Regions from separate parts of the Streptomyces sp. NPDC088745 genome, predicted to be linked through region 1. Evidence: riboswitches for the same ligand, from Rfam matches in the RefSeq annotation. Region 1 holds a riboswitch; each other region holds the start of a gene.

The links. A riboswitch is a leader RNA that binds a small molecule or an ion and turns the genes downstream of it on or off. The one in region 1 is predicted to bind cyclic di-AMP.
Positions count from the first base shown of each region.
Region 2: it holds a riboswitch for cyclic di-AMP, as region 1 does, so the genes downstream of both, ACIP93_RS04565 (M23 family metallopeptidase) here and ACIP93_RS13480 (M23 family metallopeptidase) in region 1, are expected to answer to the same signal.
Region 3: it holds a riboswitch for cyclic di-AMP, as region 1 does, so the genes downstream of both, ACIP93_RS16570 (peptidoglycan DD-metalloendopeptidase family protein) here and ACIP93_RS13480 (M23 family metallopeptidase) in region 1, are expected to answer to the same signal.

Region 1 covers NZ_JBIVLB010000004.1:130,424-140,113, forward strand. Annotated here, with positions in the region: gene ACIP93_RS13465 (DNA topoisomerase IV subunit A) at 1-900, opposite strand, end outside; gene ACIP93_RS13470 (pitrilysin family protein) at 1,201-2,589, shown strand; gene ACIP93_RS13475 (M16 family metallopeptidase) at 2,637-4,001, shown strand; cyclic di-AMP (ydaO/yuaA leader) riboswitch at 4,254-4,421, shown strand; gene ACIP93_RS13480 (M23 family metallopeptidase) at 4,436-5,227, shown strand; gene ACIP93_RS13485 (HPr family phosphocarrier protein) at 5,446-5,727, opposite strand; gene ACIP93_RS13490 (GNAT family N-acetyltransferase) at 5,878-8,964, shown strand; gene ACIP93_RS13495 (DUF5998 family protein) at 9,037-9,633, shown strand; gene ACIP93_RS13500 (alkaline phosphatase family protein) at 9,633-9,690, shown strand, end outside.
Region 2 covers NZ_JBIVLB010000001.1:993,353-1,003,042, forward strand. Annotated here, with positions in the region: gene ACIP93_RS04540 (helicase-related protein) at 1-2,399, opposite strand, end outside; partial or broken gene ACIP93_RS04545 (IS5/IS1182 family transposase) at 2,886-3,025, shown strand; gene ACIP93_RS04550 (protein kinase) at 3,316-5,079, opposite strand; tRNA gene ACIP93_RS04555 (tRNA-Met) at 5,300-5,373, shown strand; gene ACIP93_RS04560 (PP2C family protein-serine/threonine phosphatase) at 5,658-6,806, shown strand; cyclic di-AMP (ydaO/yuaA leader) riboswitch at 7,040-7,173, shown strand; gene ACIP93_RS04565 (M23 family metallopeptidase) at 7,371-8,567, shown strand; gene ACIP93_RS04570 (aldo/keto reductase) at 8,621-9,574, shown strand; gene ACIP93_RS04575 (PrsW family intramembrane metalloprotease) at 9,593-9,690, opposite strand, start outside.
Region 3 covers NZ_JBIVLB010000005.1:296,766-306,455, reverse strand. Annotated here, with positions in the region: gene ACIP93_RS16600 (response regulator) at 1-20, shown strand, start outside; gene ACIP93_RS16595 (hypothetical protein) at 571-963, shown strand; gene ACIP93_RS16590 (MBL fold metallo-hydrolase) at 1,361-2,611, opposite strand; gene ACIP93_RS16585 (SIMPL domain-containing protein) at 2,801-3,571, opposite strand; gene ACIP93_RS16580 (PfkB family carbohydrate kinase) at 3,859-4,749, shown strand; gene ACIP93_RS16575 (SGNH/GDSL hydrolase family protein) at 4,763-5,554, opposite strand; gene ACIP93_RS16570 (peptidoglycan DD-metalloendopeptidase family protein) at 5,740-6,732, opposite strand; cyclic di-AMP (ydaO/yuaA leader) riboswitch at 6,737-6,947, opposite strand; gene ACIP93_RS16565 (tyrosine-protein phosphatase) at 7,259-8,059, shown strand; gene ACIP93_RS16560 (DUF6126 family protein) at 8,069-8,398, opposite strand; gene ACIP93_RS16555 (helix-turn-helix domain-containing protein) at 8,398-9,006, opposite strand; gene ACIP93_RS16550 (aspartate aminotransferase family protein) at 9,075-9,690, opposite strand, start outside.

The DNA of each region.
Region 1 (9,690 bases):
GATGCCCTGGATCTTCTTCGCCCCGACCAGGTCCTTGATCTTGGCGATGACCTTCTCCGGGCCGACCGTGAAGGGCAGTTCGGTGACGACCAGGCCCTTGCGGCGGGCCGTCACGTTCTCCACGGCGGCCGTGGCGCGGATCTTGAAGGTGCCGCGGCCCTTCTCGTACGCGTCCTTGATGCCCGTGAGACCGACGATCCGGCCACCGGTCGGCAGGTCGGGCCCGGGCACGAAGCGCATCAGCGTCTCCAGGTCGGCGCCCGGGTGCTTGATCAGGTGGCGGGCCGCGGCCACGACCTCGCCCAGGTTGTGCGGCGGCATGTTGGTGGCCATGCCGACCGCGATGCCGGTGGTGCCATTGACCAGCAGGTTCGGATATGCGGCCGGCAGCGCGACGGGCTCGCGCTCCTTGCCGTCGTAGTTCGGGCTGAAGTCGACCGTGTCCTCGTCGATCGACTCCGTCATCAGCGACGTCGCGTCGGCCATCCTGCACTCGGTGTACCGCATCGCGGCCGGCGGGTCGTCGTTGCCCAGCGAGCCGAAGTTGCCGTGCCCGTCGACCAGCGGCAGCCGCATGGAGAACGGCTGCGCCATGCGCACCAGCGCGTCGTAGATGGACGCGTCGCCGTGCGGGTGCAGCTTTCCCATCACCTCGCCGACCACGCGGGCGCACTTCACGTACCCCCGGTCGGGGCGCAGGCCCATCTCGTTCATCTGGTAGACGATGCGGCGGTGCACGGGCTTGAGGCCGTCCCGCGCGTCCGGCAGGGCGCGCGAGTAGATCACCGAGTAGGCGTACTCGAGGAAGGAGCCCTGCATCTCGTCGACGACGTCGACGTCGAGGATCTTCTCCTCGAACGCCTCGTCAGGCTGCGGGGTCTTCGTGCTGCGGCGGGCCATCGCGGCTGCGGCTCCTTCTCACTGTTCAACGGTCGGTGGCTGGACTGATCGTGCGGACACGGGGGTTCCTGACGCGGACCATTGTGGACCGCCGCACTGACAACGCCGACCTCGGCCCGTCCGTAGCGGTCGTGGAGCCGTCCGGGACGCGCGCCGTCGGCGGGGGAACAGCGCGTCGAAAACACGGGAACGAAGAGTCGGGGATCCGGGAACTTCGCGGACTGTCACTGCGCTTGCATACAGTGGCAGGACTTAACAGCAGGACTTGTCTCATACGCGATCGAAGGGACGTACATGCCCATGGGTCACACGGCCACAGCGCAGGCCGGCTCCGGCGGCCTGACAGCGACCGAGCACCGGCTTGCGAACGGTCTGAGGGTGATCCTCTCCGAGGACCACCTGACCCCGGTCGCCGCGGTCTGCCTCTGGTACGACGTCGGCTCGCGCCACGAGGTCAAGGGCCGCACCGGCCTGGCGCACCTCTTCGAGCACCTCATGTTCCAGGGCTCCGCCCAGGTCAAGGGCAACGGGCACTTCGAGCTGGTGCAGGGCGCCGGCGGCTCGCTCAACGGCACCACGAGCTTCGAGCGCACCAACTACTTCGAGACCATGCCCGCGCACCAGCTGGAGCTGGCGCTGTGGCTGGAAGCCGACCGGATGGGCTCGCTGCTCACCGCGCTCGACGACGAGTCCATGGAGAACCAGCGCGACGTCGTCAAGAACGAGCGCCGCCAGCGGTACGACAACGTGCCCTACGGCACCGCGTTCGAGAAGCTCACCGCCCTGATGTACCCCGAGGGACACCCCTACCACCACACCCCGATCGGCTCCATGGCCGACCTGGACGCGGCCACGCTCGAAGACGCCCGCGCCTTCTTCCGCACGTACTACGCGCCCAACAACGCGGTGCTGTCGATCGTCGGCGACATCGACCCCGAGCAGACGCTCGCCTGGGTGGAGAAGTACTTCGGCTCGATCCCCTCGCACGACGGCAAGCAGCCGCCCCGCGACGGCTCGCTGCCCGACGTCATCGGCGGCGAGCTGCGCGAGGTCGTCGAGGAGGAGGTCCCGGCGCGCGCGCTGATGGCCGCCTACCGGCTGCCCAGCGACGGCACCCGCGAGGCGGACGCCGCCGACCTGGCGCTCACCGTCCTCGGCGGCGGCGAGTCCTCCCGGCTGCACAACCGTCTCGTACGGCGCGACCAGACGGCCGTCGCCGCGGGCTTCGGCCTGCTGCGCCTGGCCGGGGCCCCCTCGCTGGGCTGGCTGGACGTCAAGACCTCAGGCGGTGTGGAGGTCCCGGCCATCGAGGCCGCCGTCGACGAGGAGCTCGCCCGGTTCGCCGCGGAGGGCCCCACGGCCGAGGAGATGGAGCGCGCCCAGGCCCAGCTGGAGCGCGAGTGGCTGGACCGGCTGGGCACGGTCGCCGGCCGCGCCGACGAACTGTGCCGGTACGCCGTCCTGTTCGGCGACCCGCAGCTCGCCCTGAGCGCCGTCGGACGCGTCCTGGAGGTCACCGCCGAGGAGGTCCAGGCCGTGGCCAAGGCCCGGCTGCGCCCGGACAACCGCGCGGTCCTGGTGTACGAACCGACGGCCGCCTCCGACGACGCAGCCGCGGACGCAGTCGCAGCCGCGGACGTGCGGGAAGGCGCGCAGGAGAACGACGAGCAGGAAGGGGCGGACCAGTGACGGAGACCGCAGCCACCACCGGCGGGAGCGCGGCCGTGACCAGCGCGATGCAGTTCCACCCGCAGCCGCAGCCCGGGCCCGCCACCCCGTGGGCCTTCCCCGCCCCCGAGCGCGGCGCGCTGCCCAACGGCCTGACCGTGCTGCGCTGCGACCGCCCCGGCCAGAAGCTGGTGGCCGTCGAGGTCTTCCTCGCCGCGCCCCTGGAGGCCGAGCCGAAGGGCCTGGACGGCGTCGCCACGATCATGTCGCGCGCCTTCACCGAGGGCACCGACAAGCACTCCGCCGAGGAGTTCGCCGCCGAGCTGGAGCGCTGCGGCGCCACCCTCGACGCGTTCGCCGACCACCCGGGCGTGCGGGTCTCCCTCGAAGTCCCGGTCTCCCGGCTGCCCAAGGCGCTCGGACTGCTCGCCGACGCCCTGCGCGCACCGGCGTTCGCGGACGGCGAGATCGAGCGTCTCGTACGCAACCGGCTCGACGAGCTCCCGCACGAGGCGGCCAACCCGTCCCGTCGGGCCGCCAAGCAGCTCTCCCACGAGCTGTTCCCGGCGGACCTGCGCATGTCGCGCCCCCGCCAGGGCACCGAGGAGACGGTCAAGAACATCGACTCCGCGGCCGTGCGCGCCTTCTACGAGACGCACGTCCGCCCGGCCACCGCCACGGCGGTCGTCGTCGGCGACCTCACCGGCATCGACCTGGACGCGGTCCTGGCCGAGACCCTGGGCGCCTGGACGGGCGGCACGGCGGCCCCGCGCCCCGTTCCGGCGATCACCGCCGACGACACGGGCCGCGTGGTCGTCGTGGACCGCCCCGGCGCGGTCCAGACCCAGCTCCTGATCGGCCGCATCGGCGCCGACCGGCACGACCGCGTCTGGCCCGCCCAGGTGCTCGGTACGTACTGTCTCGGCGGCACCCTCACCTCCCGCCTGGACCGCGTCCTGCGCGAGGAGAAGGGCTACACCTACGGCGTGCGTGCCTTCGGCCAGGTGCTGCGCTCCGCCGAGGACGGCACGGGCGCCGCCATGCTGGCCATCAGCGGCTCCGTGGACACCGAGTCGACCGGGCCCGCCCTGGAGGACCTGTGGAAGGTCCTGCGGACGCTCGCGGCCGAGGGACTCACCGACGCCGAGCGCGACGTCGCCGTGCAGAACCTGGTCGGGGTCGCCCCGCTCAAGTACGAGACGGCCTCGGCGGTCGCGGGCACGCTGGCCGACCAGGTCGAGCAGCACCTGCCCGACGACTTCCAGGCCCAGCTGTACGCGCGGCTGGCCGCGACCGGCACCGTGGAGGCCACCGCCGCGGTGGTGAACGCCTTCCCGGTGGACAGGCTGGTCACGGTCCTGGTCGGCGACGCGTCCCGGATCGTGGAGCCGGTGCGCGCGTTGGACATCGGCGAGGTCACGGTCGTGAGCTGACCGGCCCGCCGACCGGTTCACCGGCCGCTTGACCGATCAAAGGTCATCCGGGCGGCCGGTGGAAAGCAGGACGAAAAGGACCCCGACGGCTTCCCGGTCGTCGGGGTCCTCCCGTATGCCCGATTTGTTGCGGAGGTTGCCTGTCTGCCGTGTGGGCTCCTTCACAAAAGCGGCCGTGTGTTTGGAGATTGAAAGAAGTGCCGCTTAGCGTCGACCCGGCTGCCCGTCAGAGTGCGCCGCAACCGCGGCACCGGGCAGTCATCGCCGAGTCCCCGTCAGGCGCGAGCCTGGGGAGCCGGGGACCCACTTGAGTCCCTGGGGTGAATCGGACGCCATCGCCCGCACGGGCGGGTGGGGTCCGTAGGAGACCTTCCTGCTCCGAACCCGTCAGCTAACCCGGTAGGCGAGAAGGAAGGAAAGGAAACAGCCACTCCATGGCGTTCACCCGTGCCGCCGGGAAGCACCGGCGTCCCTCCGTGCTGTCGCGCAAGAGCGCCAACATCGCCGGAGTCGCCGCACTCACCACGACCGGTGTCATCGGAACCCTGGCCCCGCAGGCCTTCGCCGCCGAGCAGGACCTGGCCGCGGAGGACACCGGCACCATCCGCGCCGTCGCCCTGGACCACTCCGCCGAGGTCGTGGCCGAGCGGATCGAGGAGCAGGCCCAGGCGCAGCAGAAGGTGCTGGACGAGGCCGAGGCCGCCCGCAAGGCGGAGGCCGAGCGCAAGGCCGAGGTCAAGCGCAAGGCCGAGGCGAGGGCCAAGAAGGAGCGCGAGGACCGCGAGCGCGCCGCCCGCGAGGCCGAGCGCAAGCGCCTCAACACCTTCCGGCTGCCGGTGGCCGGTTCGTACGTCTCCACCAGCTACAAGTCCGGCGGCGCCCTGTGGTCCTCCGGCAGCCACTCCGGCGTCGACTTCCACGCCGCCTCCGGCACCTCCGTGGTCGCCGTCGGCGCCGGCACGGTCGTCGAGGCCGGCTGGGGCGGCGCGTACGGCAACAACATCGTGATCAGGATGAACGACGGCTCGTACACCCAGTACGGCCACCTCTCCTCGATCGGCGTCTCGGTCGGCCAGAGCGTCGGCTCCGGCGACCAGATAGGCCTGGCCGGCTCGACCGGCAACTCCACCGGCCCGCACCTGCACTTCGAGGCCCGCACCTCGCCCGAGTACGGCTCGGACATCGACCCCGTCGCGTACCTGCGCGCGCACGGCGTCAGCGTCTGACCGCGAACTCCACAAGGAAGGGCCCCGGCTCCCCGTGAGCCGGGGCCCTTTCGCGTTCCGCCGGACGCCGCGGCCCGCTCCGGTCCCGCCGGACGCCGCGGCCCGCTCCCGGCATTCCCGGGAACGGCACGAGCCGCGGCCCCCGGAATCCGGGATGCCGCGGCTCGTGCGCGGGAATTTCGCCCGTACGGGCGCGGCCTCACGTGGCCGCGGGGGTCTCAGACGGTCTCGGGGAGCTCGTCCAGGCCCTCGGCGACCAGCTTCGCGAGACGGTCCAGGGCGGCGTCCGCGCCCTCGGCCTCGGACGCCAGCACGATCTCCTCGCCGCCCTGCGCGCCCAGGCCCAGCAGCGCCAGCATCGACGCGGCGTTGACCGGGGTGCCGCCCGCCTTGGCGATGGTGACGGGGACGCCGGTGGCCGTGACGGCGCGGACGAAGATGGAGGCGGGGCGGGCGTGCAGGCCCTCGGCCCAGCCGACGGTGACGCGGCGCTCAACCATGGTGTTGCCCTTCATGTGCTTATTGGTTGTCTAGACCAGTCTCTCATGTGGTGCGGGCTGCTCTGCCCGGCGAAAGTCCCGGGGAGGACCGGCCGAACAGGACCAGACTGTCCCGCCCTCCGGACCCCCGCGAGTCGTAGGCTGCACACCATGGCCAAGGCTGCGGACGATGCGGATCAGGTGGGCGGGGCGCCGGAGCGGGCGCGTCCCGACCAGTCGGAGCACGCGTACCCCGACCACTGGGAGGCCGACGTCGTACTGCGCGACGGCGGAACGGCGCGCATCCGGCCCATCACCACCCAGGACGCCGACCGGCTGGTCAGCTTCTACGAACAGGTCTCGGACGAGTCGAAGTACTACCGCTTCTTCGCGCCCTACCCCCGGCTGTCCGCCAAGGACGTCCACCGTTTCACCCACCACGACTACGTCGACCGGGTGGGCCTGGCCGTCACCGTGGGCGGCGAGTTCATCGCCACCGTCCGCTACGACCGCATCGACGCCGACGGCCTGCCCGCCTCGGGACCCGACGCCGACCAGGCCGAGGTCGCCTTCCTGGTGCAGGACGCCCACCAGGGCCGGGGGGTCGCCTCCGCCGTCCTCGAACACATCGGGGCCGTGGCCCGTGAGCGCGGCATCCGGCGCTTCGTCGCCGAGGTGCTGCCCGCCAACACCAAGATGATCAAGGTCTTCACGGACGCCGGCTACCAGCAGAAGCGCTCCTTCGAGGACGGCGTCGTCCACCTCGAATTCGACCTGGAGCCCACCGACCGCTCCCTGGCCGTGCAGCGCGCCCGCGAGCACCGCGCCGAGGCCCGGTCCGTGCAGCGGCTCCTCGCGCCCGGCTCCGTCGTGGTCGTCGGCGCGGGCCGCTCCCCGCGCTCTGTGGGCCGCACGGTGCTGCGCAACCTCGTCGGGGCGGGCTTCACGGGCCGTGCGTACGCGGTCAACGCCGCCCTGCCGGAGGAGACCACGGAGCTCGAAGGCGTCCCCGCGTACCGTTCCGTCGCCGGGATCGGCGCCCCGGTGGACCTCGCGGTCCTCGTCGTACCGGCGGAGAAGGTTCCGCAAGCGGTCGCCGACTGCGGCGAGAGCGGGGTGCAGGGGCTGGTCGTCCTGGCCGCCGGATACGCCGAGAGCGGGGCCGAGGGGCGGGAGCGGCAGCGGGAACTGGTGCGGCAGGCCCGTTCGTACGGAATGCGCATCATCGGCCCCAACGCCTTCGGCATCATCAACACCTCCGACGCCGTACGTCTGAACGCCTCCCTCGCGCCCCGCTCGCCCGACCGGGGACGGATCGGCCTGTTCGCCCAGTCCGGGGCGATCGGCATCGCGCTGCTGTCCGGGCTGCACCGGCGCGGGGCGGGCGTCTCCGCCTTCATCTCGGCGGGCAACCGCGCCGACGTCTCCGGCAACGACTTCCTCCAGTACTGCCACGAGGACCCCGACACCGACGCCGTCCTGCTCTACCTCGAATCCATCGGGAACCCGCGCAAGTTCACCCGTCTGGCCCGCCGTACGGCAGCCACCAAGCCGGTCGTCGTGGTCAAGGGGGCGCGCCACAGCGGGAGTACGCCGCCCGGGCACGCGGTACCGGTGGCGCGCATTCCGGACGCCACGGTCTCGGCGCTCTTCCGCCAGGCGGGCGTCGTACGGGTCGACACCGTCACCGAACTCGTCGACGCGGGTCTGATGCTGACCGGCCAGCCCCTGCCGCGCGGCCCGCGCACCGCCATCCTCGGCAACTCCGAGTCCCTCGGGCTCCTGACGTACGACGCCTGCCTCGCGGAAGGGCTGCGTCCGCTCGCTCCGCACGACCTGACCACCGGCGCCACCCCGGCCGACTTCCGCGAGGCCCTGGCCGCCGCCCTCGCGGACCCGGGCTGCGACGCGGTCGTCGTCACGGCCATCCCCTGGGTGGGGGAGGGCGGGACCACGGAGTCCGGCGACGGCGAGGTCCTGGCCGCGGCCCTGCACGAGGCGGCGGCCACGGCACCGGCCAAACCGGTCGCGGTGGTCCACGTGGAAGTGGGCGAACTCGCCGAGGCCCTCGCGGCGGCGACGAGCACGGCCCCGGGCAGGAGCGGAGCGGGCGCACGCCCCGGGCCGCCTCCCGCCCCGGGGGAGCCGGCCCCCGCACCGGTCCGGCCGACGGGCGCACCGGCCGCGGACACCGGTGCGGGCCCGAACCCGGGCCACCCGGCCCCCGGCTCGCCCTCCTCCCCGGCCCTTGGCGCACCCTCCTCCCCGGCCGGGACCTCGCCCACCACCACCGCCGGGACCCCGGCACCCGGAACCCCGGCACCCGGCGCCCCGGCCCCGGTCCCCGCGGCCGCCCCCGTTCCGCCGCCCGGCTGGGCCCCCGTGCCCCGGTGCATTCCCGCCTATCCCGCCGCGGAGCGCGCCGTGCGGGCCCTCGCCGAGGCCGTGCGGTACGCCCAGTGGCGGCGTGACGCGGCCGAGCCCGGCAAGGTGCCCGAGTACGACGACATCGACGAGGCCGGAGTCGGCGCCCGGATCGACGCCCTGCTCGCCGCCGACGGCGACCCGCGCGGCCTGCCCCTCCGGCCCGACGCCGCCCGGGAGTTGCTCGGGCGCTACGGCATCCGGGTGCGCGAGGCCCTGCCCGCGCCCGACCCCGGTGCGGCCGTGGCGGCGGCGGAGCGGCTCGGCTACCCCGTCGCCCTCAAGACCACCGCCCCGCACCTGCGCCACCGCCCCGACCTCGGCGGCGTACGGCTCGACCTGGCGGACGAGGACGACCTGCGACGGGCGTACGCGGAGCTGACCGACGCCCTCGGCAAGCCCGCCGAGCTGCTGCCGGTCGTGCAGGCCATGGCCCCGCGCGGCGTGGACACCGTGGTGCGGGCCGCCATCGACCCGGCGGTCGGCGCGGTGCTCTCCTTCGGCCTCGCCGGAGCCGCGTCCGAGCTGCTCGGCGACACCGCCCACCGGCTGGTCCCCGTCACCGACCGCGATGCCGCCGAGCTGATCCGGTCCATCAGGACCGCACCGCTCCTCTTCGGCTGGCGGGGCTCCGCGCCCGTGGACACCGCCGCCCTGGAGGAACTGCTGCTGCGTCTGTCGCGGCTGGTCGACGACCACCCCGAAGTGGTCGGCGTCAGTCTCGAACCCGTGGTCGTGGCCCCGGACGGACTCTCCGTGCTGGGCGCGACCGTGCGACTGGCTCCTCCGGCGGTACGGGACGACCTCGGCCCGCGCCGCCTCCCGAGCTACTGAGCCCCACCGGACCCCCGGCCCCGCCCCGGCGCAAGGGACATCCGCCCTCCCGGGCCCCGTAGGATGGAAGGCATGGCGAAGACCGGTACGACGACCCAGGGGCTGCGGGCAGCGATCGAGCGCAGCGGCTACTACCCGGCTCTGGTGGCCGAGGCGGTGGAGGCCGCCGTCGGCGCGGAGCCCATCTCGTCGTACCTCGTGCACCAGGAGACCACGTTCGACTCGAACGAGGTCCGCCGTCACGTGACCGTCCTGGTCCTCACCGGCACCCGCTTCATCGTCAGCCACACCGACGAGCAGAACGCCGACACCAGCTCCCCGACGCCGTACGCCACCACCTCCACCGAGTCCGTGAAGATCGGCCGGATCTCCTCGGTGGTGGTCAGCCGCGTCGTGGCCAACCCGGAGAAGTACGTTCCGGGGACGCTGCCCCGCGAGGTTGTCCTCACCATCGGCTGGGGCGCGGTCTCCCGCATCGACCTGGAGCCCGCCGGCTGCGCCGACCCGGGCTGCGACGCCGACCACGGCTACACCGGCAGCTCCACCGCCGACGACCTGAGTCTGCGCGTCAGCGAGGCCGGGGACGGCCCGGACACGGTCAGGCAGACCCTCGTCTTCGCGCAGGCCCTGTCCGAGGCGACGGCCGCGACCGGCTCCTCCGCCCGCTGATGGCGCTGCCCGCCGCCTGGCAGGACCCCGTCCCCCTCGCGCTCGACACCGCACCGG
Region 2 (9,690 bases), on a different contig from region 1:
AGGTGCCGCACCTGGTTCTGGTAACCCTCGATGGTCGCGGTGGCGCCGACGATCTGGAAGGGATCGTTCTTGAGGTGCTCGCTGATCTTCTGCAGTAGCGACTCGTACATGCCGTCCAGCGCGCCGAGACTCTCGTCGAGCAGGTGCAGTTCGTCGGCGATCTCAAGCCGCACATGTCCGAAGCCCTTAGGCACCGGGCGCCGGTCTTCCTTGCATCCGAAGACGGGGCACCAGGTGGGGCTGGCGGAGTAGCCGTGCTTGGGGCACAGGGAGTGCGGGCGGCCGAGCAGGATCTGGAAGGCCTGGTTCTGGCCGAGTTGCGCGAGCTTGTCGACCGTTCCGACGAGTACGGATGGTGCCCGGCGATAGATGTCGTCGTCCACACCCCAGATAGGGAGCACGCCGGCCAGGTCGCAGGCGGAGTTCTGGCAGATGTGGCGCATGGTGTGGGTCGGGTCGTCCCATTTGACGGTGAGGCCCTGTCCACAAAGCGGGCAGTTGTCCAAGACCCTGCACGCTTCGGCGGTTGCGGGGTCGGTGGGGTCCGGTCCGTTGTAGTAGTTGCTGCCGTCAGGCTTTCGGAGCCGGTTCGGGGTGTTGCCGCCGCCGACGAAGTACCCGATTCCGAAGGCCGCCGTATGGGCGATGCGGGGATCCTGTCGCCGCAGGACCTCCGCGTTCATGACCATCTTCGCGAATCGCTCGGTCTGCTGGAGGGCCAGCAGGCGCAGGGGGAAGCGTGCCCATACCTGAGTGCCTCGGGTGACGCCGGTGTACCGGCCGTAGAAGAGTGTGGCGAGCATGAGGCCGAGATAGGCCTCGGACTTACCGCCGCCCGTCTGGAACCAGACGATGTTAACCGCAGAGTGTCGCTTGGGGTCGACCATGCCGGGCAGGCATCCAACGATCCAGGCGACCTGGAACGGGTGCCAACTGACGTAGTCGTCCGCGGCGGCCTGGACCACCTTGTTCGCCGCCACGAAGGCATCGCGCACGTTCGGGTCCGTGTGCAGAAGATCCAAGCCGGCGCGCACCCATGCCGCCTCCGCGCGCGCGGCCGTCGCGTCCTTCTCGGCCTCCGCGCGCGCCTTGTCGTTCCATCCGCGTTCCGCGTGAAGTTCGTTCAGGGCCGTTGTCCCCCACTTGTCGTCCACCCAGACGTCCAAAAGGTCTACGAGTGTGGAGACGGTGCCGACCGGGTCGGCGATCAAGGAGGTGAAGGAAGTGTCGATCGGGACCTGTCGGCCGGCGGCATCGGAGGATTCTCTTCGGGGATACCCGCGCCAAGTCGGTTCCGTGGCGGCGAACTCGGTCCGGAGGGTGGTGTGTCCGTCGTCTTCCTTGTGTGAGACGGGCGAGGCGTGTCCGAACGCGGGCACAGACCGCTCATACCGATGTGACTGCGCGACCTGCTCCAGCTCGTACGGCTCGACGGGCACATCGAGCGTCGCCGTCAGGACGACCTGGTACAGGCGGGTGTCGAGGTACGCCTCCTCATAGGGGCGAACGCCATCGATCAACTGGTCCTGGGGCGCTGGCGTGGTGTTCACCACCGCGATGAAGACCTCGAAGAGGCCGTCGACCGGCGTGATCTCGATCTCGACGGCGGCACGATGTTCGGGCGGCAGCACATGCGTCGCCGGGACCAGGTTGCGGACGCCGTACGCGGCCCACGTCTGCTCATCGGCCAAGTCATGTTCGAGCGGCAGGGAGCCGTTCGCTGGGGCGCCTAGGCGATGACGGAAGAGCTGGTGGTCGTGGCGGGACGCGGCGGAGCGGAGTGCCGCAGCGATCTCGGCCTCCCCGACACGCATCGACACAGCCCCTGCGGGAGGCAGGTGGACGGGGATCCGCACAGGATCCATCGAGGCCTTCGTCCAGATCTGCGCGAGAGGGTACTTCGTCCTCCCGCCGTTTCCTGAGGCCGGCGTACGAGTCTGAGGTGAGCCGCCAGCCGTGGGCCAGGTAGAAGGCCGAATGGTCGCACCCGCCCGAGCCGCCCCGCCGCGCGCGTCGGAAAGAGGCGCGTCGCGTGGGGTGATCGCGGTGTCGCGCTGCTCTTCCGCGGTCGGATGGAGTGCCAGGAACGTCGACGCCCCGACCTCGATCGTGAGGGCTTCCGGCAGCGTTCGGACGCGGAAGGAGAAACCTTGGGCGGGTGGCGTGATCTGAAGCCCGCGGAAGCCGGCGTTGGTCTCGTTGACCAACTTCGCCTCGCTGGCGAGCATGCCAAGCCACAAGTGCTTCTGCGGCTGGTCAAGCAGTCGAGTCCCAGCGGGAATGAACGTACCGGCGGCTCGACTGACGATGCGACGTGAGAGGCAGGCCAGAAGAGCGTCATATCTCTGGGCGGGGGTTTCGGCCATCGCGATGGCACGGCCATGATGAAACACGGACATGGCGAAGCTCCTGTGTCAAGGGACGTGGGCAGGAAGCCATGGGCACGTCCGGGAGACCCCTCGCGTGACCTGCATGTGGTGTGAGATAGGAGAGCTACGTGCGTACTGCGCTTCTGGCCGCATAGCGTAGCAAGGGCGAAAGCGGCCGCGCACGCTGATCAACCCAACTCCATTTTTGCGGTGAGGATTTGACGAAACGACAGGCCTGTTTCGCATGGGGTCGTCAAGCGTCGCCCCCTCTGAGTACCGCGACGATGAGAACGGTGCGACTCGTTCCGCACATACCTAGTTCGCGGTGACGGTCTTGGGCAGTTCCGAGATGTGAAGCTCCAGACTGACGACGATCGCCCAGCTCCCGGGCAGACGCCCTCTTCTACGTGATCGACGGGGACGCTCGTGTGGTCAGCTGCCTACTGCCGGGCAACCGCAGCGACTGTCGAAGAGGGCTGACCATCTGGAAGCGGGAAGCGCAATCACTTCCGGTAACAGGTCCGAGCCCCCGTTGAGCAGGTCCTCGTTGGCGTGAAGACCTGGAAGGTCGTCTGGACTGCCGCCTGAGGGGCGATGGTGTTCACCACGTCTTGCTCGACATCGCCCGACCGCACTACCTCGTTCTAGGTGCCTAACAAGCGGTCCGCCACCTGGGCAGGTCAGAGGGCATGCGATGCGGGAGCATTGCGGGAGCGGACGCCCTTAGACGGGGTGCTCGCGGACTCCCTGATGCTGTCCGAGCTGGACGGGACATAGCCCCTGACCTGCGCGGGAGTCCGCGAGCTGGATCATGACTCACCCAGTTGGACGAATGCCTTTCGACTTTTAATCTGTTGGTTGTGGGTTCGAGTCCCACGCGGCCTACCGCCCCCGGCCCGACCGGCCTCCCAGCCGGTCGGGCCGTTCTGCGTTCCCCCGCGCGGCGTCAGGACGCGCAGCGGTTGAGTTCGCCGCTGTCCAGTGTGGACTTGTCGGCGATCAGCCAGCCCTCGGTCTTCGTGCCGGAGATGCGGCCGTAGATCCACTTGTTGGCGTACGCGTTGCTGACGTAGCAGTGGTAGTAGATCTTGGTGCCGGACTTGACCGCCGTCACGTACGAGCACTCCGCGTACGGCCCGGTGTAGAGGTGCGTGGTCTTGGCGGCGCGGCCGTAGCCGTCGCTGCGGTTGGAGTGGGCCCAGCCGGTGCACGCCTTCGACACCGGGGTGGGCTCGCGCGGCGGCGCGGCGGCGCTGGACCTCGCCGGGGGCGGCGGGGCGGTGGCCCTGTCGCCGGTGGCGGGCGGGGTGGCTCCGCCCTGCTTCGTCGCGGCGCTCGACGGGCTCCTGCCGGGCGCGCGGGAGGGCGCGCCGTCCGGGGCGGCGGTCGGCAGGGTTCCGGCCGGGGGCGGGGCGTCGGGGAGGGTCCCGGGCTCGGGGGCCCCGGCGTCGGCGGGGGAGCTCGCCGCGGGCGGGGCCGCGGACGGGCCGCCGGCCCTGTCGCCGCCGCCGACCAGGGCGAAGACGGTGCCGCCGCCGATGAGGACGGTCGCGGCGGCCACCGCGACGACCGTGCGGGTGCGGTGGCGGGCGGTGTTCCCGTCGGGGGCGCCTGTGGTGTCCCCGACGGTGGTGCCGTCGGCTGCCGAGGGGGCCGGGGCAAGCGTGTACGGGGGATGGCTGCCGGACGCGAAACCCGGCGGCGGAGTGCCGTACGCGCCGGGCCGCGGGGTGGCGGGGACACGACCCTGCGGCGGGAGCGCGGGGCCGAAGCCGGGGGGCGGCGTGGGGGGCGATATCGCGCCCGGCGTCGGGGCCGGGGTCGGGAGCGGGGCCGGGGCCGAGGTCGATGCCGGTGCTGGTGCTGGGTCCTGGGCCGATGCCGGTGCTGGAGCCGAGGCCGATGCCTGGGCCGGTGCCGGTGGCGGGGCCAGGTCCGTGCCGCTGCCGCCCGCCACCGCCTCCAGCAGTTCGCGGGCCCGCGCCGCGTCCGGCCGGCGCAGCGGGTCCTTTTCCATCAGCGCCCGCAGCACCGGGGTGAGCGGCCCGGCCCGGGTCGGCTCGGGCAGCGGATCGCCGACGATCGCCGACAGCGTGGACCACACCGACGTACGGCGGAACGGCGAGGCGCCCTCCACGGCCGTGTAGAGCGTCATGCCGAGCGCCCAGATGTCCGACGCGGTGCCCGGCACCTGCCCCTGCGCGCGTTCCGGCGCGAGGTAGTCGAGGGAGCCGACGAGCTGGCCGCTCCGGGTCAGCCGGGACAGCGCCTCGTCGCCGGTGGTCTCCAGGCTGGCGATGCCGAAGTCCGTGAGGACGACCCGGCCGCCGCGCTCCAGCAGGACGTTCCCCGGCTTGACGTCCCGGTGCAGCACCCCGGCGCGGTGCGCCGCGTCGAGCGCGTCCATCAGCCGGGCGCCGATCGCGGCGGCCTCGCGCGGGTCGAGCGTGCCGCGCTCAGCCAGCACGTCGTCCAGGGAGGGCCCGTCGACCAGCTCCATGACGATGACCGGCTGCCCCGCCTCCTCGACCACGTCGTGCACGGTGACGACACCGCTGTGGCGGATGCGGGCGGCGGCCTGCGCCTCCCGCCGCATCCGGACCCGCAGTTCGGCCAGTTCCGCCGCGGAGGCGTCGGTGTACGACCGCAGGACCTTGACGGCGACCTCGCGGTTCAGCAGTTGGTCCACGGCCCGGGCGACCACCCCCATGCCGCCGCGTCCGACGATCTCGGTCACGCGGTAACGACCGCCCAGCACCCTGCCCGTCAGCTCCGCACCGTTCGCCCCCGACACCTGTCACATCCCGTTCGTCGCGCTGTTCGATTCGGTCACGTGCGGGCACCAGGGTAGAGGCAGGGCCGCGAGCGGGTGCGGCGCGGCAAGGTGGTCGCGAGGGGTGCCGGGGATGGCGTAGGCTGGTGTCTACCGACGCGGGGTGGAGCAGCTCGGTAGCTCGCTGGGCTCATAACCCAGAGGTCGCAGGTTCAAATCCTGTCCCCGCTACTCAGTGGTCCGAAGGCCCGGAGTCCGTCAAGGATTCCGGGCCTTCGGCATGTCCGCGCGGTGCCGCGTCCGTCACCCGTACGGCGGACGCCGATTCGCCGTACGGCGCGGCTCCGGCCAGCCTGGGTGGGGAGCGGTACCGTCCGCACCCGGTGCGGACCTGGGCAGGAGAGCTGACGGTGGCGGGGTACGGGCGCGACGGACGTGGGGGCGACGCCGGCGGCGGGCCCGGGGGGAGTGCGTCCAGCGGGCCCGGCACGCCCCGCGCGTCCGGTCCTCCCGGCATGCCCGGCGTCCCCGGTCCGTCCCGGGAGAGCGGCCGCACGACGCGCCGGTTCGTACGGGCGCTGCCCGCGCTGATGATCGTCGGCGGGATCTTCTTCGACGCGCTGACGCCATCCGACTTCACCGCCTCGCCGCTGTTCGCCGCCGCGCCGCTGGTGGCGGCCCCCTTCTTCTCGCCGGCCAACACCGGGCTCACGGCCCTCGCCTCCGTGCTGGCCGTGATGGGGCTGCGGATCTGCGACGACGCCCTGACGTCCGTGGTGAGCGCGACGGAGCTGGTCACGGTGCTCACCGTGTCCGTGCTGGCGATCCTGATCAACCGGGTCGTGCGGCGCAGCGGGCGGCAGCTCGCCTCGGTGCGGGTCATCGCGGAGGCCGCGCAGCGGGCCGTGGTGCCGGTCCCGCCGGCCCGCATCGGCGGTCTGGAGATCGCCGCGCGGTACGAGGCGGCCGAGGCGGACGCGTTCATCGGCGGCGACCTCTTCGCCGTGCAGGACACGCCGTACGGGGTGCGGCTCGTGGTGGGCGACGTACGGGGCAAGGGACTTGAGGCCGTCGAGGCGGTGGCGGTGGTGGTCGGCGCGTTCCGGGAGGCGGCCGAGACGGAGAGCTGCCTGGAGGGCGTCGCGCGGCGCCTGGAACGGGCCCTGGAGCGCGAGGGCGCCCGGCGCGAGGGGCTGGACGCGCTGGAGGGCTTCACCACGGCGGTGCTCGCCGAGATCCCGCGCGCGGAGGGCGTCGTACGCCTGGTGAACCGGGGGCATCCCGAGCCGCTGCTGCTGTACGCGGACGGGGAACTGGACGAGCTGGAGCCGGACGAGTTCGCGCTGCCGCTGGGCATGGGGGAGCTGGGGGACTGGCCGGACCGGGCCAAGGAGTTCGCGTACCCGGCGGGTTCGATGCTCGTGTTCTACACCGACGGCCTGTCCGAGGCGCGGGACGGGGCGGGCCGGTTCTACGACCCGGCGGTGCGGCTGCGGCATTCGCTCTTCCCCGGGCCCGATGCCGTACTGGACGCGCTGACCAGTGACGTACGGGTGCACACCGGCGGCAAGCAGACGGACGACATGGCGCTGCTCGCGGTGGGGCGGCCGGGCGTGGGGCAGCCGGCGCGGCGGCGGACGGTGGAGATCATCAAACGTCCGTGAGGGGGGCACGAGGTGTCGGGCGGGCGGCAGAGGTGATCAGGGCGTTCTGGGGCCGCCGGGGCGGCCGGGACGCTGAGATGGCGTCAGTTCGCTGGTAGATAAGCGGAAATGTCCTGGCCAAAGGTGACTGCGGAGCGTTAAGGATCAAGAGGGACGGCTTGGAATTCCGGTCACATGTCTATTAACGTTCGATAACGCAGCACGGTCGTCCCAGCCGTCGTCAGAGACGGCGCCGTGCGCGTGCGCCGAATTCCGTGAGGAAACCGGGGAACCACCACTTGGGGTGAATCGGGCCCGACCCGGCCCGTAGGAGACCTTCCTGCTCCGAACCCGTCAGCTAACCCGGTAGGCGAGAAGGAAGGAAAGGAGCGCGCCTCCGTGGCGTCCAACAGGCCTGCCCCCGCAGCCCCCGCTTTCTCGGCCCCCGCTTTGTCCTACACGGCTTACGGAGTCCCCGGCGACGAGTACGGGACGGGGACCGGGGCCACCGCCGTTCTCGCTCCGCACGCTCCCGAAGCCGTCGCAGCCGCCGGAGTTCCGCAGGCCGCGCAGGTCACCCAGCCGATGCAGGCCGTGCGGGCCGCAGAGGCCGTGCAGGTCCCGCAGTCTCCGCAGGGCCCGCTGATCCCGCAGCAGCAGGGGCGCGACGGCTTCGACGGCTTCGCCGCGTTCGGGACCCCGGAATCCGCCTCCGCCCCGGACGCCCCCTTCGCCCCGGACGCCCCACCGGCCTCCGCCGACGAGTGGAACCCCACCGCCGACTCCGCCGCCCCGCTGCGCGGCAAGCACCGGGTCGCCAAGCAGCGCGGCTCCCTCGCCCGCAGCTCCACGGTCCTCGGCGTCGGCGTGATCGCCGCCGTCGGCGCGGGCGGCATCGCCACCGCGCAGGACAAGCCCGCCGTGTCGATATCCCTGCCGGACCAGCTCGCCGAGTCCCTGGACTCGCTCGCCGACTCGCTGCCGGACGCCACGTCGCTGCCGGGCGTGGGCGCCCTGCTCTCCGACTCCGCCGAAGAGGCTCCCGCGGAGGCGGGCGTGACCGTCGCCGCCGCGCCGGCCGCCGCCGCGACCCCCGCCTCGGCCGGGCAGCAGCCCGCCGGCGCCGGGGAGAGCCTGCGCGCCCGCATCCTCCAGCAGGCCGAGCAGCAGCGCACGGTGGCCGACGAGGCCGTCCGGCAGGAGGCCCGCGACAAGGCCGTGCAGGACGCCGCGGCCGAGGCGAAGAAGGCGCAGCAGCAGGCCGACGCCACGGCGCGGCAGGCCGAGAAGGAGAAGGCGGAGAAGGAAGCCCGCGAGAAGGCCGCCGCCGAGGCGGAGGCGAAGGCCGAGGCGGAGGCCGCGCGCCTCGCCAGGCTGGCCGCGAGCTACTCGCTGCCCACCTCCTCGTACACCCTCACCTCGACCTACGGCCAGTCCGGTTCGATGTGGTCCTCCGGACAGCACACCGGGCTCGACTTCGCCGCCCCGACCGGCACCCCGGTCAAGGCCGTGCACGGCGGCACCGTCACGTCGGCCGGCTGGTCCGGTTCGTACGGCTACCGCGTCGTGCTGGAGCTGAAGGACGGCACCGAGATCTGGTACTGCCACCTCTCGCAGATGAACGTCGCGGCGGGCACCGGCGTCGCCACCGGCCAGACCATCGGCAACGTGGGCGCCACCGGCAACGTCACCGGACCGCACCTGCACCTCGAAGTCCACACCCCCGGCGGCGCCGGCGTCGACCCGGCGGCCTGGCTGCGCGGCAAGGGCCTCACCGTCTGATCCCTGACCCGTACACGGAATAGGCCCGGCGGGCCCGGTGGTTGTCGTACGGCATGACTTCCTCCCCTCTCCGCCCGCTGGGCGGCTCCGGTCTCGACGTCTTCCCGCTCGCCCTCGGCGGCAACGTCTTCGGCTGGACCGCCGACCGCGACCAGTCCTTCGCCGTCCTCGACGCGTACGTCGCGGGCGGGGGCAACTTCGTGGACAGCGCCGACTCCTACTCGGCCTGGGCGCCGGGCAACGAGGGCGGCGAGTCCGAGCGCGTCCTCGGCGAGTGGCTGGCCGCCCGGGGCAACCGGGACGAGGTCGTGATCGCCACCAAGGTCGGCGCGCACCCCTCCTACAAGGGCCTGTCCGCCACCACCGTCAAGGCCGCCGCCGAGGCGTCGTTGCGCCGCCTGGGCACCGAGTACATCGACCTCTACTACACGCACTTCGACGACCCGGCCGTGCCGGTCGAGGAGATCGTCACCGCTCTCGACCGGCTCGTACGGGACGGCAAGGTGCGCGCGGTGGGCGCCTCCAACATCGCGCCCGACCGGCTGCGCGAGTCGCTGGACTTCGCCGAGCGCGAGGGCCTGGCGAGGTACAGCGCGCTCCAGCCGCAGTACAACCTGGTCTCCCGCGACACCTACGAGGGCGAGCTCCAGGAGGTCGCCTCGCACGCGGGCCTGGCGGCCGTCCCGTACTACGCGCTGGCGGCCGGCTTCCTCACCGGCAAGTACCGCGTCGGCGGCGAGGCCGTGGACAGCCGGCGTGCCGAGGGCGCGGCCCAGCACCTCCGGACCGAGCGCGGCCGCAAGGTGCTGGCCGCCCTCGACGAGGTGGCGCGGACGCACGACGCCGAGATCGCGTCCGTCGCCCTGGCCTGGCTGGCCTCCCGCCCGACCGTCGTGGCCCCCATCGCCAGCGCCCGCACGGTCGAGCAGCTCCCGGCCCTGCTGGCGGTGGCGGACCTCACCCTCACCGACGCCGACCTGTCGAAGCTGACCGTCGCCTCGGCCTGACCGGCCCGGCCGGCCCGCTCAGTAGGTCTTGTACGGGTTGTACGCGGCCGCGTAGGCCGGGTGGTACGGCGGCGGGAGCAGCCGTATTCGGCCGGTGATCTGCGCCGCGTACACCA
Region 3 (9,690 bases), on a different contig from region 1:
CGCCCGAGCCGGAGCGGTGAAGCGTCCGCCGACCTCGCTGGTGGAATCGCCCGCCGCCCTGGTCGCGCCTGTGGAGCCGTACACGGTGCGGGACCGGATCGGACCCGGGGCGCAGGCTGCCTGCCCGCTCACCGTAAACCTGCCGAGCGCACGTCGACGCCGGCCGTCGGCAGCAGCCGTCGCGGAACGGGCTCGGGCCGCCCGAGGCCGAACATGCCGTCTACTGCATGGTGCAGGAAGCCCTGACGAGTCCGGTCACGGGCTGACCGGCCTGCGGGAACGAGCGGCATTCCCGGCAGCACCCCCTAGCGCGGAGCGGACCGAGCGCCGCGGCTTCCTCGCGCGTATGCGCCGTTCCTACCCCCCGACATGTGTCGGGTGCCTCCCAACACTTGTCCACACAATAAGGACAGAGCTTCACGAAGGGCGCAAATGCTGATCAATCCATGTTGTCGTCAAGAGGGGCCGCGACGAGAGTTCTTCACGACCGCCCAAGCCTGTACGGAACAGAACGTCCCGACGGCGGCATGAACTGCTGGTAGTGGCTGAGTCGGGAGGAGAGCGGGTGTGATGACCATGGCTGTGGCAGCGTCCGTCCTGCGTTGGGGGTTTCTGGTCGCGGGGTGCGCCGTCCTCGTCGCCTTTTCGATTGCCGCTTTGCGTCGCCGGCGGGCGGGTTCCGGGTTCGGCCAACTGGTCGAGGTCATGGAGAGCGAGTGGTTCAGTGCGGGAAAGGTGTTCTTCGCCGTGCTCGTCGGGATCGCCGGTTCTTGGGTTTCCGCGTACGTGGGCGGGGCACGGACCGGCCTGGCGGAGGCCGTTCCCGTGGTCTTTCCCATGGGGATCGTCGCTTCGTTCGTCGTGTGCCGGTACGCGCGGGAGGGCGGCAGCCCGATGCGGGTGAAGGTGTGCGCCCTCGTTTTCGTACCGCTGACGTTCGGGGCCGTGATGACGGGTTGGTGAGGTGACATCCCGCGGGTGCGCCGAGCGGCCTCATGGGCGCGCACGGCGGTAGGGGGAATGCGCTGTGGATCTCGTCGGTGCCGCCCGGCCGGTGCCATGGCCGGACCGCGGTCCGCGTCCACCGGGTCGTCCCCGTCTGTCCCCGGGCAGCGGGTTCCCGTACGCGCTGACCGCGCCGGCAAAGGCGCCGGATCGTGGACGACCACCAGGAAGAAGCGCGCGCCCGGCGGGAGACCGGCCGCCGCCTCGGTCATGACCGAATGATCCGGGTGCGGACCTCGATGCGCGGCGGGCCGCGCGGGCTCGGCAGCGGAAGAACCTCTTTCGCCGCCGCCGGACGCGCATCCCGCCGCGCACACGCGCGCTCATCGTCCGGCCGGACCCTCCTTGTTCTACGTCAGCGCTCCGTCAGGAGCTCGCGCTCTTCCCGGGGCTCCCGCGCATCCGCCCGCGCCCCCTCGGGGCCGCGCCACGGCCGTGCGATCGGCCTCGACACAGCGCGCCACCACGGAACCGCCGGATGCTCCCCGGCGGGCTCGAAAGGCTGGCCCGGGCACGGGAAGGCCACCGCCTGCCCCGCCGCCCCGGCGACGTCACGCGTCCACTCCGCCGGCTCCGCCCACGCGTGCATCGCCAGGTTGAACGTTCCCCAGTGAATCGGCAGAAGCACCCCCGTGGCCTGCTGTCCCTGCAGGTCGAGGTGGGCACGAAGCCCCTCGGCGGGCGTCATGTGAATGTCCGGCCACGCACCCGGCACCGGCGTGGCATCCGTGTGGTTCTCCGGCCAGTACGGGCTGTACGCGCCGATCTGGATCATCGTGGCGTCGAAGGGGCCGTGCGCCGCGCCGATGTCCTTGAAGCCCTCGAAGTAGCCGGTGTCGCCGCTGTGGAAGATCCGGTGCGCGGGGCCCGCGACCGCCCAGGACGCCCAGAGGGTGTGCTGCTGGTTGCGCAGGCCGCGCCCGCAGAAGTGGCGGGCGGGGGTGGCGGTGAGGGTGAGCCCGGCGATCTCGGTGGACTCGTTCCAGTCGAGTTCGCGGATGCGCTCCGGGGGGACGCCCCAGCGCTCCAGGTGCGCGCCGACGCCGAGCGGGACCGCGAAGAGCGCGCCGCTCGCCCTGAGGGCGCGGATGCTGGGCATGTCGAGGTGGTCGTAGTGGTCGTGCGAGATCACGACGGCGTCGAGCTCGCCGAGGGAGCCCAGTGGCACGGGCACCGGGTGCAGCCGCTTGGGCCCGGCGAAGTCGAACGGGGAGCAGCGCTCGCTCCACACCGGGTCGAAGAGCACCCGGCTGCCGTCGATCTCGGCGAGGACGCTGGAGTGCCCCATCCAGGTCAGGCGCAGCCCGGAGGCGGGCGGCTCCTTGATGTCGGCGAGCGTGGTGGCGTGCACGGGGACGGTGCCCGCGGGTGCGCGCCGGATCCGCTCGTCCTTGCGGAAGTACGTCTTGAGCAGGCCGGAGGTCGATTTGGGCGAGGGCCGGTCGGCCCGGGTGCCCTCGGGGTTCTGGAAGACGCCGTCGGCGAAGTTCGGCGAACGGCGGATGCGCTCCATGCGCTCCCCGGCGGGATCGGCTCCGAACGCCGCGGTCCGCAGCCCGCGCAGTTTCTCGCGCAGCGGCGTCAGCGGGGAATCCGCACTGGTCACGGCACCTCCAAGGTCGGCTTCAGTCCATTATCGGCACGCCTGTACGACGCCCGGGAAACGGGCCCGTGACGGCGGACCGCACGGCAGGCGGCGCTTTCCCCGGGGAGAACGGCCGCCGGCTCTCACGTATGCCCGGTCGTCCTCCCCGTGGAACGCGCGTCGCCGCCGAAAGGGGTCAGCCGAAAGGGGTCAGTCGAGTTCGTAGACGGCGGTCACGACGACCTGTTCCTTGACCTGGCCGGGGGCGACGGGCACCGACGGAGGCGCGTCGGCGAGGGCCCCCGCCGGCACCTCCACCGGGCGCGGGCGGCCGGAGTCGGACTCGGTGAGGGAGACCAGCCTGCCGAGCGGGCGGCCGCTGAGCCGGGCGTACTGTGCGGCCTTCTCGCGGGCGTCGTCGTGGGCGGCCCGGCGGGCGGCGGCGCGCAGCGGGGCGGGGTCGGCGACGTCGAAGGTCACGCCGTGGACCCGGCCCGCGTCACCCGCGGCGTCCATGGCCGCCCGGATGACGGCCCCGGTGCGGGAGAGGTCGCGCACGCGGACCGAGAAGCCCTGTCCGGCCTGGTAGCCGGTCAGCCGCTGGTTGCCGTTGTCGTCCCGGTGGACGGGGTTCAGGGAGAGGCTCTCGGTGCGTACGTCACGGTCGGCGACGCCCTGGGCCCGGACCGCGGCGAGCAGCGCCCGGGCCGCGGCCGACTGGGCGGCGAGCGCTTCCTCGGTGGTGGGCGCGGTCGCCTCGACTCCGAGGTTGACGAACGCCGTGTCGGGCGTCGCCGTGGCCTCCCCCGATCCGGTGACGGTCACGGTGGCGGGCGCGGGGCGCGCGACCCCGGCGGTGACCGGGGCCGGGGTGAGCGCGGACGCGGGCGCCGCACCGGCGGCCAGCAGCCCGCCGACGAGGGTGGCGGCGACGAGCAGGCGTGAGGACGTCCGGCGCGGGGCAGGCGGGATCGGGGACATGGAGGGGGTCCTTCCGGGAGCCGGGGCCGCGAGGAACCCCGGCGGAACAGGGTTGCGGGACATCCCAGCACTCCCCGCGTCCGGCCGGGCCGCGCCACTCTGGCGACGTCCCCCGAATGTGTCTTCCGGGTCTCCGCGGGACGCGGGGGCGCGGCCGTCCCCGGCTCCGCCGCCGAAAACCGCCATACTGGGCCGCGTCGGCCACATCCGGGCAGGGAGAGGGGAACGCGGTGTCACAGCAGGTGCAGCAGCAGGACGGTCCGGACGGGGTCGGTGCGTACGACGTCCTGGTGATCGGCGGCAGCGGCGTGGACACGGTGGTGCGGGTGGACCAGTTGCCGGTGCCGCTGGCGGACTCGGTGGGCGTCGCCCCCATCAGCGAGTGGCCGGGGCACACGGGCGGCAACGTCGCGCTGGGCCTGCGGGCGCTGGGCCTGGGCGTGAAGTTCCTGGACGTGATCGGGGACGACTGGATCGGCGGGCAGGTGCGCGAGCGGCTCGCCAAGGGCGATGTCGACTTCGAGCCGCTGATCTCGCCCGCGGGCACCCGCCGGGCGGTCAACCTGGTGGACTCGACGGGCGGCCGGATGTCGTTCTACGACTCCCGGGACCCCGCTGACCTGCGGCTGCCGCAGGACTTCTACCTGCCGCACCTGAACCGGGCCCGGCACGTCCACGTCTCGATCGTGGACTTCGCCCGGCACCTGCTGGACGACGTGGTGGCGTCGGGCGTTCCGCTCTCCACCGATCTGCACGACTGGGACGGGACCGCCGACCACCACCGCGACTTCGCGCTCCGCGCCGACCTGGTGTTCCTGAGCGCGGCCGGCGCGGGCGAGCGGATCGGCGAGGTGATGCGGGAGATCCTGCGCGAGGGCCGGGCGCAGGCGGTGGTGGCGACGGCGGGCGCGGGCGGCTCGTACCTGCTGGCCCGGGACGACGGCAGCACCCCGCGCCCGGTTCCGGCGACCGTCCCGCCCGGCCGGGTGGTCGACTCCAACGGCGCGGGGGACGCCTACGTCTCCGGTTTCCTGTACGGGCGCCTGACCGGCCGCAGCCTTCAGGAGTGCGCCCACTTCGGCGCCCTCGCCGGGGCCTACGCCTGCACGGTCCCCGGCAACACCTCGCTGATCGGTCCCGAGGCCCTGCTGTCGGAGCCGTCGGACCCCTCGGCGTAGCCGCGCCGCGGGCTCAGAGCGGCAGCAGGTCCGGCCGCTTCGCCTCGACGTGGTCGCCCGAGCTCTCGCCGCGCAGCCGTCGCCCGATCCACGGCACCAGGTGCTCGCGCGCCCAGTCGATGTTGTCGCGGCGCGCGTCGAGCCTGCGGCGCGGCGCCATCGGCGGCCAGGGCTGGTCGGGGTCGGCCGGGATCTCCAGGCCGAGGACCTGACCGGCCCGCAGCGCCACCCGGGTGTGCCCCTCCGGGGAGAGGTGCAGCCGGTCGGAGTCCCAGGCCCGCCGGTCCTGCACCGACCTCAGCGACCACAGGTCCAGGACCGGGCAGCCGTACCGGTCGGCGATGGCCCGTACGTGTGCCGAGTACGTGGCGACCTTGCCGCGCAGGTGGCGCAGCACGGGGATGCCCCGGGTGTCGAAGCCGGTGGTCACCATGACCGTGCCGACGGCCGAGGTGAGGTCGGCGACGGCCCTCTCGAACCGTTCGGCGACGTCGTCGGGGTCGGAGCCGGGCCGGATGATGTCGTTGCCGCCCGCGCAGAAGCTGACCAGGTCGGGGGCGAGCTGCTTGGCCCGGGGGACCTGGTCGGCCACGATCTGGTCGAGCAGTTTGCCGCGTACGGCGAGGTTTGCGTAACGGAAGGTGTGTTCGGGTACCCGGTCGTCCAGGAGGACGGCAAGCCGGTCGGCCCACCCGATGAACGCGCCGCCGGGGCCGGGGTCGCCGACCCCTTCGGTGAAGCTGTCCCCGATCGCCGCGTACGACCCGATGGTGCCTGCGCTGAATGATGTCGAATCGTCTGCCACGTCGACACATCCTTCACTTTCGCAAGTGACCTACGCCACCGTAGGGAGGGGTTGACGGAGGGTGAGATATGCCACCGGTCAAGATTCACCCAACCCGGAATACGCGGGTGGCGCTTCGGGATACGCGTCTCGCCCCCGCACCGGGGCCGGTGCGGGGGCGAGTGGGCCGTGGGGGGCGGTCCGTACTAGAGCGGGACGCCGTTGTTGCGCAGGTAGCCCAGCGGGTCGATGTCCGAGCCGTAGCCGGGGCCGGTGCGGATCTCGAAGTGCAGGTGCGGGCCGGAGGAGTTGCCGGTGGAGCCGGAGTAGCCGATCTGCTGGCCGCCGGAGACGCTCTGGCCGGAGCGGACGCCCAGCGCGGAGAGGTGGGCGTACTGCGAGTAGCGGCCGTCGTTGTGCCGGATGACGACCTCGTTGCCGTACGCGCCGCCCCAGCCGGCGGAGACCACGGTGCCCGCGGCGACGGCCTTGACCGGGGTGCCCGAGGACGCGCGGAAGTCGACACCGGTGTGGTAACCGCTGGACCAGCTTCCGCCGGAGGCGCGGTAGGGGGTGGAGACGCCCGAGGGGACGGGGGCGCTGAAGCCGGAGCGCTGCGTCTGCCGCTTGCTCTCGGTGCGCTGCTCGGCCCGCTTCTCCGTCCGCTTCTGGGAGCGCTGCTCGACGCGGCTCTCGGTGCGCTGCTCGGCGCGCTTGTCGGTGCGCTCCACGCGCTCGGTCCGCTGCTGCTGCGGGGCCGGGGCGGTGGCCTTCCGCTCGGCGGCCGCGGGGGCCTTGCCGCCGAGGGTGAGCTTCATGCCGGGGAAGATCAGCGAGGGGTTCTCACCGACGACCTCCCTGTTGTCGCCGTAGACCTTCTGCCAGCCGCCGCGCACGTCCTGGTCCGTGGCGATCTTCGAGAGGCTGTCGCCGGACACCACGGAGTACGTACGGGTGCCGGTCTTCGGCGCGGCGGCGGGGGCCGCCTGCCGGGGCTCGGCCGCGCGCTGCTGCGGAAGCTGCGCCTCGGCGGCGGCCTGCGGCAGCGCGACGGGGGCGGCGCCCTGGTCGGCGGCGTTCGCACCGGTGGCGCCGATGAGCGGAAGGGCCAGTGCGGCGCCGCCCGTGCCGGCGGCGACGAAGCCCCGGGTGAGCGGGGAACTGGACTTCGGGCGGCGGTGCTTACCCTGAGCAGGCATGACGATGTCCTCTCCGGCGCCTGCGAGGTGAGCTGTCGGGTTCGGGCTGGAGATGCCCGGCCGCGCTCCACATCCGGGAGCGCTGCTTCACCCCGAGCCGTTCCGGCGGACTGTCGTCCTCCGGTACGGCGTACTACCTGGGTCCCCCGCTCCTGCCACACGAAGAAAAAGGGAAAGTGACTCCGAGCGGTGGCAGGATTCGGCGGTCCACCCGGATTGACGGTGACCGTAAGCGAGTGCGGACCGCCGGAACAAGCCGTTCCCCTTTTCTCCCTCGCCAGAACACGCCTTCTTCACGATTCTCCCGGTGGCGCGCAATCGTCCCGGGTGCCATCTCCCGCCTCTGGCCTGCCGTTTGACGCTTCGGCAGCAGACGTCACGGTTCGCTCTATGATTCTGCTCACTCGCACCCCCGTACGACCCAGACGGTTGCCTCAGGCACCCATATGGGGACGCTTCTGTCGTATCGTCGGCCCGTGGCCCTCGTCGGCGTGCCCGCGTCGGCGGACGACCTTGAGGAGCACTCGTGACGCAGCAGGCATCGCCGTCGGCCGAGCCGGATCTCGCAGGCGTACGGAACTTCCGCGACGTGGGCGGGCTGCCCACCGCGGACAGCCGGCGGACGCGTTACGGACGGCTCTTCCGCAGCGGCCACCTGGCGCACGCCACCGAGTCCGACACGGCGTTCTTCCACTCGCTCGGACTCCACACGATCTTCGACTTCCGCAACGCGGCGGACCAGGAGCTGGAGGGCCCGGACGTCGAGCTGACCGGTGTGCGGAACGTGAACATCCCGCTGAGCGACCCCGCGGACGGCGCCGAGTTCTGGATGATGGTGCGCGACGGCAACCTCGACCAGTTGCGCGAGATCCTCGACGACGGCAAGGCCGCGGCGCGCATGACGGCGTCGTACCGCCGCATGATCAAGGACCGCACCGCGGAGCACAGCCGGGTGCTGCACGCCCTGGCCGAGGACAGTGTGCCGGCGCTGATGCACTGCGCGGCGGGCAAGGACCGCGCGGGTCTGTCGATCGCGGTGACGCTGCTGGCCGTGGGCGTGGAGCCGGACGCGATCCGGGCGGACTACGTGAAGTCCAACGACCCGCACCGCCGCTACCGGGTGCGCCGCTCCAGCGCCTCGCCGGAGGCCATGAACGGCGAGGTGATGCGCCTGCTCGCACCGCTCTTCGACGCCCGGGCGGAGTACCTGGACGCGGCCTTCGCCACCATCGAGGAGACCTGGGGCACCACGGACGCCTACCTGGAACGGGGACTGCGGGTGACGCCCGGGGTCCGCGAGGCGCTGCGCGAGCGGCTCACGGAGTGACCGGGCCGCTCAGGCGTCGCCGATCGTGAACAGCAGGAAGATGAACGCCGCGACGATGTGCCCGACCACGATGTAGAGGAAGACCCGCACCACGAGGCCGTGCGGCGCCTTGTCCGCGACGAATCCGTCCGGGCCGGCCCTGCCCGCGCCGTCCTGCCACTCGGCGCCCCGGTCGGAGCCGGGGCGGGCGGCGCGGGCCGCCTCGTCGGCGGCGCGGGCGATGGCGCTCAGGGCGGTGGTCTGCGCCTCGGTGAGCTGCTGGGCGGGGGCGGGTCCGGGAGCCTTCACGAAGCCCTGCGCGGGGGCGAGTCCCGGCGGCTGTGCGGTGGACTCGGTCATCATGACTCCTGGGGCAGGCAGAGCCCGGCGACGGTGCTCTGCATCAGTGTGTGGAGGAACAGCAGCTCGGCCCCCTGCGGCGTCACCGCGGTGATCCGGTGCGGGGTGAGCGAGTCGAAGTGGGCGCTGTCGCCCTCGTCCAGGGTGTGCACGCGCTCCCCGAGCACCAGGCGCAGCCGCCCCTCGAGCACGTACAGCCACTCCTCGCCGGGATGGACCCGTACGAGATCCCGCTGGGCGGCGTGCGGCACGTGGACGCGCAGCGCCTGCATGGCCCGGCCGTGGCTGCCGGCCTGCCGGTACGTCCAGCCGTCGGCCTCGCGGGCGGTCATCTCGCCGGCCCGCACGACGGCGTCCGGGGCGGCCGCCGTCTCGCCGAGGACCTCGGAGACGGTCGTGCCGTAGACCCGGGCCAGCGCGAGGAGCATCGGCAGCGAGGGCTGGCGCTGTCCGGTCTCCAGCCGGGAGAGGTGCGCGGGCGAGAGCCCGGCGCGGCGGGCCGCGGCCTCCAGCGTGAATCCGCCGCGGCGGCGGAGTTCTCGCAGGTGGGGAGCGACGGAGGGCAGTTCCGCCGAGCCCTCGGCCGCCTCTTCGAGGCGTGGCGTCATACGGTCCATTGAGCCAGAGTGCTTACCTCTGGGGCAAACTTCTTGCCCCAGAGGCAAAAGAGGCCGGTTCAACGGTGGGCGACCGCCTGCTTCACCAGTGTCCGGCCGAAGTCCCACATCAGGCCACCGCCGGAGTGTGCGTCGTCCATCACGGCGGTGAAGGCGTCCACGAAGCGGTCGACCTCCTTCTCCCCCACGGTCAGCGGTGGAATCAGTTTGATCACTTCCAGGTGGTCGCCGGACACCTGGGTGAGGATCCGGTGCTTCTGCAGCAGCGGCACGACGACCATCTGCGCGAAGAGCCCCTTGCGGGCCGCCTGGAGCATCGCCCAGCGCCCGCGCAGCGCGAGCGAGGCCGGCCGCCCGAACTCGATGCCGATCATGAGGCCGCGCCCGCGGACGTCGTGCAGCAGCTCGTACTTCCCCGTCAGCGCGGCCAGCCGCGTCTTCAGCAGGCCGCCGGTGCGCCGGGCGTTGGCCACGATCTGCTCGTCCTCCATGACCGAGAGCACGGCGAGGCCGGCCGCCATCGCTTGGGCGTTGGACCCGAAGCTGGCCGAGTGGACCAGCACCCGGTCCATGGAGGAGTAGACCTTCTTGAAGATCCAGTCCTTGCCGAGCGTCGCCCCGACGGGCACGTAGCCGCCGGAGAGCGCCTTGGCGACGCACACCAGGTCGGGTTCC